Regions from separate parts of the Paucibacter hankyongi genome, predicted to be linked through region 1. Evidence: predicted binding sites of a transcription regulator. Region 1 holds the regulator's gene; the other holds the start of a gene.
The links. The regulator LexA, encoded in region 1, represses DNA repair genes until DNA is damaged. The targets are predictions, from matches to a motif close to ACTGTATNNNNATACAGT.

Region 2: the regulator LexA is predicted to act here: its motif matches at 2,926-2,943, upstream of WG899_RS07795 (PA0069 family radical SAM protein).

The regions. Positions count from the first base shown of each region.
Region 1 is NZ_JBBHJX010000001.1:521,567-529,278, reverse strand. Features, by position in the region: gene purF (amidophosphoribosyltransferase) at 1-165, shown strand, start outside; gene WG899_RS02355 (O-succinylhomoserine sulfhydrylase) at 162-1,403, shown strand; gene gltX (glutamate--tRNA ligase) at 1,400-2,830, shown strand; tRNA gene WG899_RS02345 (tRNA-Ala) at 2,948-3,023, shown strand; tRNA gene WG899_RS02340 (tRNA-Glu) at 3,067-3,142, shown strand; tRNA gene WG899_RS02335 (tRNA-Asp) at 3,230-3,306, shown strand; tRNA gene WG899_RS02330 (tRNA-Ala) at 3,448-3,523, shown strand; tRNA gene WG899_RS02325 (tRNA-Glu) at 3,619-3,694, shown strand; tRNA gene WG899_RS02320 (tRNA-Asp) at 3,783-3,859, shown strand; gene lexA (transcriptional repressor LexA) at 4,260-4,976, opposite strand; gene WG899_RS02310 (asparaginase) at 5,084-6,049, shown strand; gene WG899_RS02305 (organic hydroperoxide resistance protein) at 6,190-6,615, opposite strand; gene WG899_RS02300 (MarR family winged helix-turn-helix transcriptional regulator) at 6,689-7,186, opposite strand; gene WG899_RS02295 (DUF1304 domain-containing protein) at 7,349-7,708, shown strand.
Region 2 is NZ_JBBHJX010000003.1:410,238-417,949, reverse strand. Features, by position in the region: gene dnaB (replicative DNA helicase) at 1-840, shown strand, start outside; gene WG899_RS07800 (3'-5' exonuclease) at 879-2,831, shown strand; gene WG899_RS07795 (PA0069 family radical SAM protein) at 2,944-4,110, shown strand; gene WG899_RS07790 (response regulator) at 4,138-5,760, opposite strand; gene dnaJ (molecular chaperone DnaJ) at 5,968-7,116, opposite strand; gene dnaK (molecular chaperone DnaK) at 7,246-7,712, opposite strand, start outside.

The sequences.
Region 1 (7,712 bases):
GTGAAGGGCTTTGAAGCCTCTTGCTTTGACGGCGAGTACGTCACCGGTGATGTGACCGCTGAAGACTTCGCCAAGCTAGAAGCGCAACGTCGCGCCCAAGGTGATGAAGAAGAAGGCCCGGCCCGTACGCGACTGGCCTTGCAAAGTGGAGGCGAGGGCCAATGAGCCAGCAGGACGACCGCCGTCTTGCACGGGCCCAGTTGCCATCCGGCTTGCGGCCTGAGACCCTGGCCGTGCGCACGGCCTTGGCGCCCAGCCAGTACGGGGAGAATTCGGAAGCCTTGTTTCTGACCAGCACTTATGTGCAGCCTGACGCCGAGGAGTCGGCGCGGCGCTTTGCCGCCTCGGAGGACTTCACTTATTCGCGCACCAGCAATCCGACCGTGCGTGCGCTTGAAGCACGCCTGGCCGCGATGGAAGGTACGGAAGGCGCGATCGCGACCGCCACCGGCATGAGTGCCATACTGTTGCTCTGCATGGGCCTCTTGAAGGCGGGCGACCATGTGGTTTGCTCGCGCTCGGTTTTTGGTTCCACCATCAATCTGTTTGCCAAGGAGTTCGGCAAATTCGGGGTGGAAACCAGCTTTGTCTCTCAAACTGATCTGCAAGAGTGGCGCGAGGCCATCCGGCCCACGACGCGGCTTTTCTTTGCCGAAACGCCGACCAATCCCTTGACCGAGGTCTGCGACATTCAGGCCTTGGCTGATATCGCGCATGCCGCGGGCGCCTTGCTGGTGGTGGACAACACCTACGCCACGCCGGCCCTGCAACAGCCTGCCAAATTTGGTGCCGACTTGATCATGCACTCGGCCACCAAATTCATGGACGGCCAAGGCCGCGTGATGGCGGGCGCCTTGTGCGGTCCTAACCATCTGATCAAAGATGTGTTCGGGCCGGTGATGCGGACGCTGGGCATGGTCCTGGCCCCGTTCAACGCCTGGGTGATTTTGAAGGGCCTCGAAACCCTGAGCCTGCGTATGCGGGCGCAAAGCGAGCAAGCCTTGGCCGTGGCACGTTGGCTGGAGGCTCGCCCAGAAGTGGCGCGCGTCTATTGCCCTTCCTTGCCTTCGCATCCGCAACACGAATTGGCGATGCGGCAGCAGTCGGGGCAGGGTGGTGCGGTGCTTTCGTTTGAACTGCGCGCCGCTACGCCGGAAGCCGCGCGCGCCGCGGCGTTCCATGTGATCGACAGCACCCGTGTGCTCAGCATCGCCACCAATTTGGGCGACACCAAGTCCATCATCACGCACCCGGCAACCACCTCGCATGGTCGCCTCAGCGAGGCCCAGCGCCAGGCCGCGGGCATTGGCCAAGGCTTGATTCGTTTGTCGGTCGGTTTAGAGCATGTCGATGACATCACCGATGATTTGTTGCGCGGTCTTTCTACCTTGAAATCCCTATGAGCCAGAACGTTTCCAACACCGTGCGCACCCGTATTGCCCCATCGCCCACCGGCTTCCTGCATCTGGGTACGGCGCGCACGGCCTTGTACTCCTGGGCCTACGCCCGCCACTTCGGTGGTAAGTTTGTGCTGCGCATCGAAGATACCGATGTGGCGCGTTCGACCCAAGACTCTGTGGAACAGATTCTGGCCTCGATGAAGTGGCTGGGCTTGGACTATGACGAGGGCCCGATCTATCAGATGCAGCGTTTGGAGCGCTATCAGGCCGTGGCCGAGCAATTGATTGCCGAAGGCAAGGCCTACCGTTGCTACTGCACGCCGGCCGAGTTGAACGATATGCGCGAGGCCCAGCGCGCCCGCGGCGAGAAGACCCGTTACGACGGCCGCTGGCGGCCCGAGGCCGGCAAGACCTTGCCGCAAGTGCCTGCCGGCGTAGCGCCGGTGGTTCGCTTCAAGAACCCGCTCGAAGGCGATGTGACTTGGGACGATCTGGTCAAGGGCCCCATCACCATCAACAACCGGGAAATCGATGATTTGATCATCGTGCGCCCCGCGGGTGAAGACGCTCCCGCCGGTAGCTTGGGTGTACCCACCTACAACTTCGCCGTGGTGGTGGACGACTGGGATATGCAAATCAGCCATGTGTTCCGGGGTGACGAGCATGTCAACAACACACCGTGGCAGATCAATATCTTCAATGCACTGGGTGCCGCGCTGCCCCAGTTCGGGCATGTACCGGTGATCTTGGGCGATGACGGGCAGAAACTGTCGAAACGGCGGGGGGCGGTCAGTGTCACGGCCTATGAAGAGGCCGGTTATCTGCCCGAGGCGATGCTGAACTATCTGTCACGCTTGGGCTGGAGCCATGGCGACGAAGAACTGTTCAGTCGCGAGCAGTTGGTGTCTTGGTTTGATGGCACACACCTGAACAAGAGCCCCGCTCAGTGGGATCCGGCCAAACTCGAATGGGTCAACGGCCAGTACATCAAGCAGGCCGATGACGCACGCTTGGCGGCCTTGGTGGCTGAGCAATTACGCAAGCGCGGAATCGAAGCTGATGTGGCGCGTCTGCCAGCGATGTGTGCCTTGTTCAAGGATCGTTGTGCGACAACGGTGGCTTTGGCAGATTGGCTGGCGATGTATTTCGTGGCCGTCAGCCCCAGTGCTGAGGACTTGGCCGCTCATGTGACAGATGCAATCAAGCCCGCTCTGGCAAGCCTGGCCGAAAAGCTCGAAGGCGCGGAATGGACCAAGGCCAGTATTGCCGCGGCCATCAAAGAAACGATTGCCGCGCACGGCATCAAGATGCCTGTTTTGGCCATGCCGGTGCGCGCCTTGGTGTGCGGACGCGTGCAAACGCCGAGCGTGGATGCGGTGCTGGAGTTGTTCGAAAAAGAAATTGTCATCAAACGCTTGCGCTCCGTGTGAAATTCGTTCTACAATCTATGTCTTGCTTGAACAGCGCGATACACAAAACGTCGCGACGCACAGCAGCCAAAGCGAGCGAAAGCGAAGCAGTGGCAAGTAGTGCGGAGTAAAGGTTTTGGGGGTATAGCTCAGCTGGGAGAGCGCTTGCATGGCATGCAAGAGGTCAACGGTTCGATCCCGTTTATCTCCACCAAATCTAATTTGGCGGCGCGCAGTTCGAGAAGTTAGAAGGTTTAGTCCCCTTCGTCTAGAGGCCTAGGACACCACCCTTTCACGGTGACTACAGGGGTTCGAATCCCCTAGGGGACGCCAAGTTTGACAAGACTTGGTAGTTGTTTTGAGAATGTTTTAAGACAACTACAAATTTGTTCTGTATATTCGTGTTATACTAATATACATGGAGTGGTAGTTCAGTTGGTTAGAATACCGGCCTGTCACGCCGGGGGTCGCGGGTTCGAGTCCCGTCCACTCCGCCAACATTAAGCTCTGGTGAAAGTCAGAGTTGTTTGAAGCAGCGATAATAAATCGCTGCGGCGAGTAAGGTGAGAAATCAAATTACTTGTGATAGAATAAAATTAGTAGTGACGCTTGAATAGCGCGGCGCCCGCAGAATATTTGGGGGTATAGCTCAGCTGGGAGAGCGCTTGCATGGCATGCAAGAGGTCAACGGTTCGATCCCGTTTATCTCCACCACTTATTGCTTGTTGGTGATAAGTGGCGGCGCGCGGTTCAAGTGGGTCGATTCGAAGGGCTGAAAGGCTTTTTGAATCTGAAAATTAGAAGGTTTAGTCCCCTTCGTCTAGAGGCCTAGGACACCACCCTTTCACGGTGACTACAGGGGTTCGAATCCCCTAGGGGACGCCAAGTTTGACAAGGCTTGGCAATCATCTGAGGATGGTTGCAAAACTTGTTCGGTGAGTTAGTGTTTGAGTAATCAACTGCTAAGTCATTTGGAGTGGTAGTTCAGTTGGTTAGAATACCGGCCTGTCACGCCGGGGGTCGCGGGTTCGAGTCCCGTCCACTCCGCCAATATTGAAAGCCCTGATTGCGAAAGCAGTCAGGGCTTTTTCTTTTGCCAGTCATTTTCGATCACATTTGTCGGCCGAACGAGGTCTATTCCCGCATACTCATATCGAGTCTGTGATCCCAGACTACCGAATCGATTTCTCGAGAACTCTAACTCGGGACGGATTTGCAGTCTCCAAGGCCGTATGTAGCATTCACTCATACGAGTCGGGCACCAAGCCTGGAGTTTGATCTGGGTGCCGACTCGGTATATTGAGCTCCAAAAGCGCGCGAATAGGAGCGCAGATTTGATACTGAGAATTCTCAGAGTCCAATCGCATGTGCCCTTCGCGGATTTAAATCCCCGTCGTCAAGCCCATACGAATTCACCAGTAGGTTCTGGTGCGCCATGTTTTGAGCGCATTCAATTGAACATCTGGCCGCGAATCAAACCAACAGCCAACCCTTCTAGCACAAAACTCTCGTCGCCGTCGGCAACGAGAATCGGTGCAAAGTCAGGGTTTTCAGGCAATAACTCGATACCTTTGCGATTGCGTTGGAATCGTTTGACGGTCACGTCATCACCTAAGCGCGCCACCACGATTTGGCCATTCTTGGCCTCGGAAATTTTCTTCACCGCGAGCAGGTCGCCGTCCATGATGCCAATGTCTTTCATGCTCATACCACGGACCTTGAGTAGAAAGTCAGGCTTTTGCGCAAACATGCTGGCTTCGACGGCGTATGTCTGTTCAATATGTTCTTGGGCCAAGATCGGCTGGCCCGCTGCAACGCGCCCAACCAAGGGCAGAGTCAACTGGGCCAAGCTGGCAAGTGGCAGGGAAAACTGACGGCCGGGAGCGCCACCTATAGTTTGGCGAGACTCTTTTGCTTCGCGAGCCTGGTTGACCGCCTTCAATGTGTCAGACTTCAGCCTGATGCCGCGGGAAGTTCCGCCCACCAACTCAATGACGCCCTTGCGGGCCAGGGCTTGCAGATGTTCTTCGGCTGCGTTGGCGGAGCGGAATCCGAGTTCGGCAGCGATTTCGGCCCGGGTCGGAGGGGCGCCGGTCAGTTCAATGGCCTGTCGAACCAAATCGAGGATTTGTTGCTGACGTGCGGTGAGTTTCGGCTTGTCGTCCATGGGAATCCTGTTTGGGGTTGGCCTGAATATTTATCCAGCTACTGTATTTTCATCCAGCTGAGAAAAAAATGCAAAAAAACGATGCAAACAATAGGTCGCCAGAGTCCTTGACCACGCAGTCACCTGATTTGGTGTTGATCCTCGGCACCGGGGGCACGATCGCGGGTACGGCTGAAGATGCCTCTGACAATGTGGGATACCGCGCAGCCCAACTGGGTGTTGCGCAATTGGTCGCCGCGGTGCCGCCGCTGGCTGGGCAACGTTTGGAGACTGAGCAGGTCGCTCAGCTCGACAGCAAGGACATGGATTTTGAAACCTGGCAACGTCTAGCACTTCGTGTCCAGATCCATTTAGCGCGCCCCGAGGTGGCCGGGGTGGTCATCACCCATGGCACCGACACCTTGGAAGAGACTGCATATTTTTTGCAGCGCGTCTTGGGTCCGGCTAAACCGGTGGTGCTGACCGCGGCGATGCGTCCGGCCACCGCTTTGCAAAAAGATGGTCCTCAAAATCTGTTGGATGCCGTCACTGTCGCGACGAATCCATCGGCGTCAGGTGTTGTGGTGGTGTTCGCCGGTCAGGTTCATTCGGCCGAGCAGGTGCGCAAGGTGCACAGCTACCGCGTCGATGCCTTCGGTTCGGTCGATGGCAGTCGCTTGGCAAGCATCGAAGAGGGGCATGTTCGCTGGTTGGCTGTTGCGCACAGCCATGCGCCGGTTTTTGGCACGTCCTTGCTGGCAACGCTGCCGCCCAAACAATGGCCAAGCGTCGAAATCGTGCTCAACCATGTAGGGGCAAGCGGTTCGGTGGTCCGGGCGCTTGTGGCCCAAGGTGTTGACGGCTTGGTGGTTGCCGGTACTGGCAATGGCAGCCTGTCGATCAGCCTGGACGCGGCCTTGCGGGAGGCGCAGGCCGCCGGTGTCCGCGTCTTGCGCAGCACCCGCTGTGACGCTGGACCGGTGACCGCTTCGGACGAGGCCTTGCCCAGCGCCGGCGCACTCAGTCCGGTGAAGGCAAGGATTGAAATGCTGCTGCAACTGATGCAGGAGAAATTACAGGCGCGGATCGCCTAAGGCCTAAGTGCCAATCTCGGCGGAGTTCGTTCCGCCGAGTGGACGCAGTCTGGCTATCGCAGAAGACGCAGGTACAAGCTGGGACTGCGCGCTTTTGTCGCTCGTCCGCGCACTCAAACCTGCGGTCTTCTTCAGCCCATTCAGACGATATTCAGTGCGACGTCGATATTGCCGCGCGTTGCATTGGAGTAGGGGCAGACTTGATGCGCGGCCGCGACCAATTGCTCGGCGCTGGCTCGGTCCAGGCCGGGGATGCTGATGTTCATCGCAACCTGTATGCCAAAGCCCGCTGGGATGGGGCCAATGCCGACTTCTGCGCTGATCGACAGATCGGCCGGCAAGGCGATTTTCATTTTTCCAGCCACGACCTTCATCGCGCCAATGAAACAGGCGGAGTAGCCGGCTGCAAACAGTTGCTCGGGATTGGTTCCGCTTCCTCCTGCGCCGCCCAACTCTTTGGGTGTGGACAGCGTCAGGTTCAAGGCGCCGTCGGGAGTGGTGGATTTGCCTTCTCGGCCTCCGGTGCTCGTAGCGTGGGCGGTGTAGAGAACTTTATCGAGTGCCATGGTGCTTTCCTTTGTGCTCGCGGTGGGTTGAGGTACTTGATTGCCGGCTTTTTGCAAGCCGGCCTTGCTGGGATCAGCTTGGTTTGTGCTCGTTTTGGCTATCGAGTTCGCGTCGCAAGCGCTGCAATCGCGAAGTCAGTTCGGCCAACTCTTCAAAGGAGCAGGCGCTGGCGCAGGCCAAACGAGTTGGAATAGCTCGGGCAGACCTTTTCAGGGCTTGCCCTTCTGCGGTCAAGAAAATGTCGACGCGCCGCTCGTCGTCTTGGGCACGTTGGCGCCGGATCAGCCCGGTGCTTTCGAGGCGTTTCAGGAGCGGTGTCAGCGTGCCCGAATTGAGTGAGAGCCGTTGGCCGAGGCTGGCCACATTGAGGCCATCGGTCTCCCACAGGACCAACATCACCAAGTACTGCGGATAGGTGAGTCCGAGAGGTTCCAGCAAGGGCTTGTAGGCCTTGGTCATGGCCAGGGAACTGGCGTACAAGGCAAAGCACAGTTGATTGTCCAATCGCAAAACCTGATCGGTGTCGAATTGGGGCTGTTGCTGGGTTCGAGCTGTGCGTGGCATGGGCATGAATGTAGGGTGCAATTCAATTGCGTACAATTAATGTGGCCTTTGCCGCCCATGCTATACAGGCGCCCAGGGAAAGAGGGGTGGGTCAGTTTTCCCGCGGTAGTTTCGCGCCGGAAGGAGGCGAAAGACTGAAGACCTCAAACGACGATCAGGGAGTGCGCGATGCGAATGGTGGCAGATCTTTTGCTGGTCTTGGTGGCCGGCTTGCACCTGTACTTTTTGGTGCTGGAGATGTTTCTTTGGACCAAGCCCCTGGGGCGAAAAGTCTTCGGGCTGACGGCCGAGTTTGCCCAGGCCAGCAAGGCGCTGGCTGCGAACCAAGGGCTTTACAACGGATTTCTCAGTGCCGGTTTGCTTTGGGGGCTGAGCCAAGGAGCGGCTGGCGTGCCGGTGCAATTGTTCTTCTTGGCTTGCGTGGTGGTGGCTGGCGTCTTCGGCGCAATCACCGTCAGCCGCAAAATCCTATTCGTGCAGGCCTTGCCTGCCGCCGTGGGTCTGGCGGCCGTGCTGCTGTCTCGCTGAAGCG
Region 2 (7,712 bases), on a different contig from region 1:
GAGAACGGCGCCGAAGACGTCACCGGCGTGCGTACCGGCTTTTACGATCTGGACAATATGACCGCCGGTCTACAGCCCGGCGACTTGATCATCTTGGCCGCGCGCCCCTCCATGGGCAAAACCGCGTTTGTGGTCAATATCGGTGAGAACGTGGCCATCAACGAAGGCCTGCCGGTCGTCATCTACTCGATGGAAATGGGCGCGGCTCAGTTGGCGCTGCGTATGGTGGGCTCGGTCGGTCGCATCGACCAGAGCCGCTTGCGTCTGGGCCGCTTGGCAGATGATGAATGGGGCCGTTTGTCCGAAGCGGTCGACAAGCTCGGCAAGGCGGCCATTTATATCGATGAGAGCCCCGGCCTTTCGCCCAGTGAGGTGCGCGCTCGCGCCCGTCGCCAGGCCCGTATCAGCGGCCAGTTGGGTCTCATCATCATCGACTACCTGCAGCTGATGAGCGGCAATGGTGGGAATGAAGAAAACCGTGCGACCGTGATTGGTGAAATCTCGCGCGGCTTGAAGGCGCTGGCCAAAGAGTTGAAGTGCCCGGTGATTGCGCTGTCGCAGCTGAACCGTTCGGTGGAAACACGGCCGGACAAGCGGCCGATGATGTCCGACTTGCGGGAGTCCGGCGCCATTGAGCAGGATGCCGACATCATCATGTTCATCTACCGCGACGAGTACTACACCAAGGAAGAGTGCAAGGAGCCGGGTGTTGCCGAGATCATCATCGCCAAGCAGCGTAACGGCCCGGTCGGCACGGTCAAGCTGGCCTTCCAGCGCATGCACACCAAGTTTGAGAACCTGGCGCCGGGCTATGTTGGCCCTGGTGGCGACGAGTACTGATTGCTGGTTTTTCTCGCCTCAGTTACTTGAGACTGCCGATGTCCGATCCGATTTTTGCCCCGAGCAGCTTCCGCCCGACGGACGAGCAAGTCACCATCCAGACGACGCGGGCTCGGCATGTGTTGATCGAGGCCAATGCCGGCGCCGCCAAGACCACGACCCTGGCCTTGCGCATCGCGCAGGCGCTGCAGCGCGGCGCACAGCCGGCCATGATTCTGGCGCTGACCTATACCGAGCCTGCCGTGCAGGCTTTGCGTCAGCAGCTGCGCTTTGTCGGCGTCTATGTAGAGCAGCTTCAAGAGATCCGCATCCACACCTTTGAGTCCTTCAGTGCGTGGCTGCTGGGGGCTATAGAGGGCGATGGCGTCTTGCAATTGCGCTCGGAAGAGCAGGTCAAGCCCTATGTGCTGCGGGCGATCGAGCGGGCCCAGACCTTGCCCCAAGAGCGCTATCCCGATGAGCTGTTGATTGGCGCTGCACCGACAGCCATGGTCGAGGGGCTGCTGCAGTCTTTTGCCGTGCTCAAAGGCCGCATGCTGATCGAGCAGTTGACGGCCGAGGCGCCGATGAGCCCGGACTTGGCCGAGGACTTGGGCTTTGATTACCTGACGCTGCGGGTGCGCAGCGCCTATGAGTTCATTCGCCGCGGCGGCCACCCCGATCGACCGGCCTTTCGATTTGAAGGCGATGCCACCTACGATCTGGCGCGCGCGCTCAGCGCGGAAGAGGGAGAGCTCGACAGCGGGTGCCTGGCACTGGGCCTGGCCCTGGTCGTCGTCGATGAAATGCACGACACCAACCGGGCCATGTTCACCGTGTTGAAGGGCTTGCTGGATCAGAACCGGCGCGCGGCTTTTGTCGGCGTAGGGGACCGCGATCAGGTGATTCACTCGCAGGCCGGCGCCGAGGCGGCCTTTATGCATGCCAGCTTCACCCAGGAAGTGGGCCAGCCAATTCGCCTGCCTTTGACGGCCAGCCATCGCTTTGGGCCCCAGTTGGCGCAAGCCGCAGGCGCGCTGGCCGGCGGCAAGCCTTACGCCGCTTTTCAGCAGCGTGAAACCGAAATCCGCAAACTGAGCTGCGAGTCACACCGCATCATGGCCCGCTTGGTGGCGGAAACGGCCCGCGACCATTTGCAGCAAAAAGAGCTGCATGAGTTGCGCATCTTGCTGCGGCAACCCGCTCATTCGATCTTGATCGAAAGCGAGCTGCTCAAACGGGGTGTGGGCTATCGGGTGGAGGGCTTTCAGCCCTTCCTGCGTCGGCCTGAAGTGCTGCTGGTGCGCGGGCTCTACGCCTTCTGTTTCGATGACTTCAGCGGCTTCGCGTCCAAAGTGCTGCGCGCCGAGACTTTGGCCGCGATGATGCAGTTTGCCGGTGCCTTGATCGACAGCACCGAGTTACGACACCTCGACGCTGTGACTGCACAGCGGCGGGCCATCGAGGAGGCTTGCGCGCACCCGGATGGCATGCGGGACTTCATCGAGGGTCAGGTCTTGCGCAACGCCTCCGGCGTGGCCTTGCCCAGGCTGCGCGCCGCAATGGCGCTGTTCAAGTCACAAGACCTGCACAGTTTTTCGGAAGGTTTTCTGAAAGCGTTGGATCCGGTGGGGCTCGCCGGCGCTGTGTTGGTGCGGCAGGCCGATATTCATCAGGTGCGCGACAACATTGCGCAGTTGGTGCAGGTGGTGGCCGGCGAAGACGAGGGCTTGGATGCGGGCTTCCGGCTGCTGCAAAAGTTGCAGGAGGGGCAGTCGCGCATGCAGGCCAATCAGCGCGTCACCCTGTCCAGCATCGAAGCCGCCAAGGGCCTGGAATTCGATCATGTGCTGATTCCGCATCTGTCTCGTGGCGAGTTCGTCGGCGAAGTGAGCGCAGCCGAGAATCGCAATCTCCTGTATGTCGCGATGACCCGGGCGCGGCAGCGTCTGACCTTGGCCTTCGATCCAGCCAAGCCCTCACGTTTTCTGCATGAGGCGGGGCTGCTTTAAGCACTTTAGCGCCCTAGCGGTTTAGCTCTTTAGCCGCTGACCCGCCGGCATCGCCTCGTCAATTCAGCGATGCGCCCTGGCAATGGAGATGAATACTGTATACATTAACAGTATGTCATTCAAGCCGAGCACCAACCGCAATCCAAGCCAAGCGCAGCCGCTGTATGTTGACGCGGCGACGCTGAAGGGACGGGGTAGCGCTTGGGCGATTGCACACCGCTTCCAGGCTGAGCAGCGCGAGCAGTACGACGACGGTTGGGGCTCTTTGGAGCAAGAGGCGCAGCAGGAGTACTGCCCGCCCAGTACTCAAATCATCGAAGAGCAGGCCGGCCGCATTCTCAGCAGCAATCAATCGCCGGACATCAACTTTGATCTGTCTATCAACCCTTATCGCGGTTGTGAGCACGGGTGCATTTATTGCTTTGCCAGGCCGACCCATAGCTACCTCAATCTGTCGCCGGGGCTCGACTTCGAGACCCGCATCATTGTCAAGGTGAATGCGGCCGAGCGTTTGCGTGCCGCCTTTGCGAATCCACGTTACCAGCCGCAATTGCTATGTCTGGGCACCGCCACCGATGCCTATCAGCCTGTCGAGCGCAAGCTGGCCATCACCCGCGCTTTGATCGAGGTGCTGAGCGCACATGCTCACCCCTTTTCCATCGTGACCAAGTCGGCCGGCATTCTGCGCGATCTGGATTTGTTGGCGCCCATGGCCGCACAGAGCCTGGTGGCCGTCTATGTGTCGGTCACCACGCTGGATGCGGAGTTGGCGCGTCGATTGGAGCCGCGTGCCGCTTCCCCTCTGCGGCGTTTGCAAACGATCAAGGCGCTGGCCGACGCGGGCATCCCGGTGGGGGTGAGTGTTTCGCCCCTGATCCCGTTTTTGAATGAGCCAGAGTTGGAGCAAATCCTGGAGGCCGCCGCAGCGGCCGGCGCGCGTGCCGCTTTCAGCATTCCCTTGCGCCTGCCCTGGGAGGTCAACCCCTTGTTTCAAGACTGGCTACAAAAGCATGTGCCCGAGCGGGCCTCCCGCATCATGGCCAGGCTTCGCGATATGCGCGGCGGTCGAGACAATGATGCGCGCTTCAATACGCGCATGAAGGGTGAGGGTTTGTGGGCCGAATTGAACCGCCAGCGCATGCTCAAGGCCTGCGCAAGGCTGGGCCTTTCGCGTGAGCGAATGGATTTGGATCTGGGGCGTTTTCAGCGGCCCGCTGCTTCGGGCGCCCAGGAACAGCCGGCGCAGTCAGCGCTGTCGCGCCAGATTGAGTTGTTCTGAAAAGGCCGCGTACCGTGTGGGCGTGCGTCAGACACGCAAGGCCATGCCGCCCGCCGCCCGGTTGCGGTTGATGGTCGCCCCAAGCGGCAAGATGTAGCGGTTTTGCAGCTGGGTGATTTGCTCCGTCAACTGCTCGGCGTCGTCAATTTTGTCGGTGTGCCGCTTGAGCACCAGGCTGGCCATATCGATCAGCTTGGCGTTGCGGGTGGCTCCACCCTGTTGAATCAGCAGTTCAACGCCGGTGCGCGCCGTGCCTCGCATCGAGTGGCGCATCGCCGTTTCGGCGATTCCGAAGATGCGCGCATGGCAGTTACGTAACTCTTCCGCCACCGCCTCGTTGCCTTCACTCATGGCAATCAGTACCTCGGTGCTGGACTTGGTGGTGCAAAAGCGCAGGCCGATTTGACTGACCATCTGGCCCATCTCTTCCAGCTCGATCATGGCCGCCAGCCGCACCCAGACCGCCAGCAAAAGGCTGGCCGCCTCGAAGTCAAAGTCTTCCTGATCCATCGCCTGGCGGCTGAACTCACGGGTCAGCTCCAAGCCATCGGCGACCCGTTTGTCTGCCATATAGCGCAGGCCCTGCAGCACTTTGTCGAAGCGCTGCAAGCGCTTGGAGTTGGGGTGGCGATCCAACTCGTTCATCATGGCGTCTTGGGCGTACTTCAGGCCCTTGCTGTCCTTGTTGTCGAAGCGCATTAAGGCGATCAAGATCAGGCTCAGCATGTCAAAAAGCTTGGAGCGCAGGCCTTGCGCCATCGCCCTCTCCAGCATCTTCAGCGCCTCCGCGCGCTGGCCGGCGTAAAAGGCCAGGCTGCCTGCGCGTTGCGCGCGCAACAAGCAACCCGGCGTCAGGTTGACGGCGGTCCGATAGGTGGCCAAGGCGGCTTCAATCTCACCTTGTTCCATTTGCACGCGACCCATCACGTCGTAGGAGTCGGCGTGGTCGGGGATCTCGCCGATCAAGGTCTCCAGCGTGCGGCGGGCGGCGGTCACATTGCCGGCACCTAGCTCAGTGCGTGCCACGCCCAAGCGAGCCCAGGGCACGGTTTTGGCTTCGATGATGGCGTCGTAGAGTTTGCGGGCGTCTTCGAATCGGTTCAAGCGCAGCAGCAACTCGGCGCCGATGCGCGCCGCGTAAAGCCAAAACTGGGCGCGTGCTTCAAATCGCTTCAGGCAATGCCCTGCGGCGGTTTCGAAGTCCTGCCGTTCGATGGCTTCAAAAATGTCCTTTAGCACCCGCTTGCGGTGCCTTGCGCTGGCTAGGCGGTCGGCCAGCGAGGTGGTGGTGTAGGGCTTGACGAGATAGGCGTCGAGGGCGGCCTCGGCGGCCTCGGCCACCTTGGCGTAGGACGCCTCACCGGTAACCATGACGAAGACGGTGGAGTAGGGCAGCAGTTGTTCCCGGCGCAACTCGTCCAGCAGGTCTTGGCCAGACATCTCGGTACCGTCGAAGTGGTAGTCGCACAGCACGATGTCGTAGGCCTTGTGCTCCAAGATCACCCGGGCATCGTTGATCCGCGTGGCCTGGCGGACATGAGCCACGCCAAGGTCGCGCAGTTGCGCTGCCATCAAGCTGCGCGAGGTGGCATTGCTGTCAATGACGAGCGCGCAGGCTTGCTGGATCTCACTGTCCATCATCGTCGCCATCGCCACTCCAAACTGGGTCCTGTCATTTCTCGCCGGGGTACAAGGGGCTGAGGGCTGTTCTACACCCGCTTATCGGCCATGGTGCGACAAAGCTTTAACTTGTGCATGGCAAGTGTTTGATTCATGCCGAAAAAACGTGAAAAAAGGCGCCAAAACCCGGAGGTTTGTGGCGCCTTTTGAGGGAGCGAGCGACTGAGTGGACTTCGCTTACTTGAAGATGTCCTTGACCCGATCGGTCCAGCTCTTGGCATTGGGCGAGTGGCGCTCGCCGCCGTCACGGAAGGACTTGTCCAGCTCCTTCATCAGCTTGCGCTGGTGCTCGGTGAGCTTGACCGGCGTTTCCACGCTGATGTGGCAGTACAAATCGCCGGGGTAGCTGCTGCGCACCCCCTTGATGCCCTTGCCGCGCAGGCGGAAAGTCTTGCCGTGCTGGGTGCCCTCGGGCAATTCGATCTCGGCCTTACCGCCCAGCGTCGGCACTTCAATCGTGCCGCCCAGGGTGGCCGTGGTCAGGCCCACCGGCATGGTGCAGTGCAGATCGTCGCCGTCGCGCTCGAAGATCTCGTGTTGCTTGATGCGGATCTCGATGTAGAGGTCGCCCGCTGGGCCGCCGTTGACGCCGGGCTCACCATTGCCGGCCGAGCGGATGCGCATGCCTTCGTTGATGCCGGCCGGGATCTTGACTTCCAGCGTCTTGCTCTTCTTGACCTTGCCTTGGCCGTTACAGGCGGTGCAGGGGTCGGGAATGATCTTGCCGGTGCCGTGGCAGTGCGGGCAGGTTTGCTGCACTGAGAAGAAGCCCTGGCGCATATGCACCGTGCCCGAGCCATTGCAAGAGCCGCAGGTCTTGGCGCTGGTGCCGGGTTTGGCGCCTGAGCCGCCGCAGGTTTCGCAACCTTCCCAACTGGGAATGCGGATCTGCGACTCCTTGCCGCGCGCGGCTTCTTCCAGCGTGATCTCCATCGCATAGGACAGGTCGCTGCCACGGTAGACCTGCTGGCCGCCGCCACGGCGTCCTGCGCCGCCAGCTCCGCCATTGAAGATATCGCCAAAGATGTCGCCAAAGGCCTCTGCGAAGCCGCCGAAACCTTCCGCGCCTGGGCCGCCGCGGCCGCCCATATTCGGGTCGACACCGGCATGGCCGTATTGGTCATAGGCCGCGCGCTTTTGCGCGTCGGACAGCATTTCGTAGGCCTCTTTGACCTCCTTGAACTGCTCTTCGGCCTTCTTCGCACCCTCGCCCTGGTTGCGGTCCGGGTGGTACTTCATGGCCAGCTTGCGGTAGGCCTTTTTGATCTCGTCCTCGTTGGCGCTTTTGGCCAGGCCGAGAACTTCGTAATAGTCACGCTTTGCCATGGGCGGGGTCCGTGCTTGTCAAAACAACAGCGCCGCGTCGAGCGTGGGAGGCTTCACAAAACCTCTTGGCTGCGGCGCGGCGGCGAAACGCGGCCGGATCTTTACTTCAATCCGGCGCGCCTGAAGGACTTACTTGCTGTCCTTGACTTCCTTGAACTCGGCGTCGACGACGTTGTCGTCCGCAGGCTTGGCCGACGCTTGAGCGGCTTGCGGCTGCTCGGCGGCGCCTGCTGCAGCACCGGCTGCGGCTTGGGCGGCTTGCGACTCGGCATACACCTTCTCGCCCAGCTTCTGGCTGGCGGTCATCAGCGCTTCGGTCTTGGCTTCGATGTCGGCCTTGTCGTCGCCCTTGATGGCTTCTTCGGCATCCTTCAAGGCGGCTTCGATCTTCTCCTTCTCGCCGGCTTCGAGCTTGTCGCCATGCTCACCCAGGCTCTTGCGCACCGAGTGGATCATGCCGTCAGCCTGGTTGCGGGCTTGCACCAGTTCGACCTTCTTCTTGTCCTCGCCGGCGTTGGCTTCGGCGTCCTTGACCATCTTCTCGATCTCGGCCTCAGACAGACCGGAATTGGCCTTGATGGTGATCTTGTTTTCCT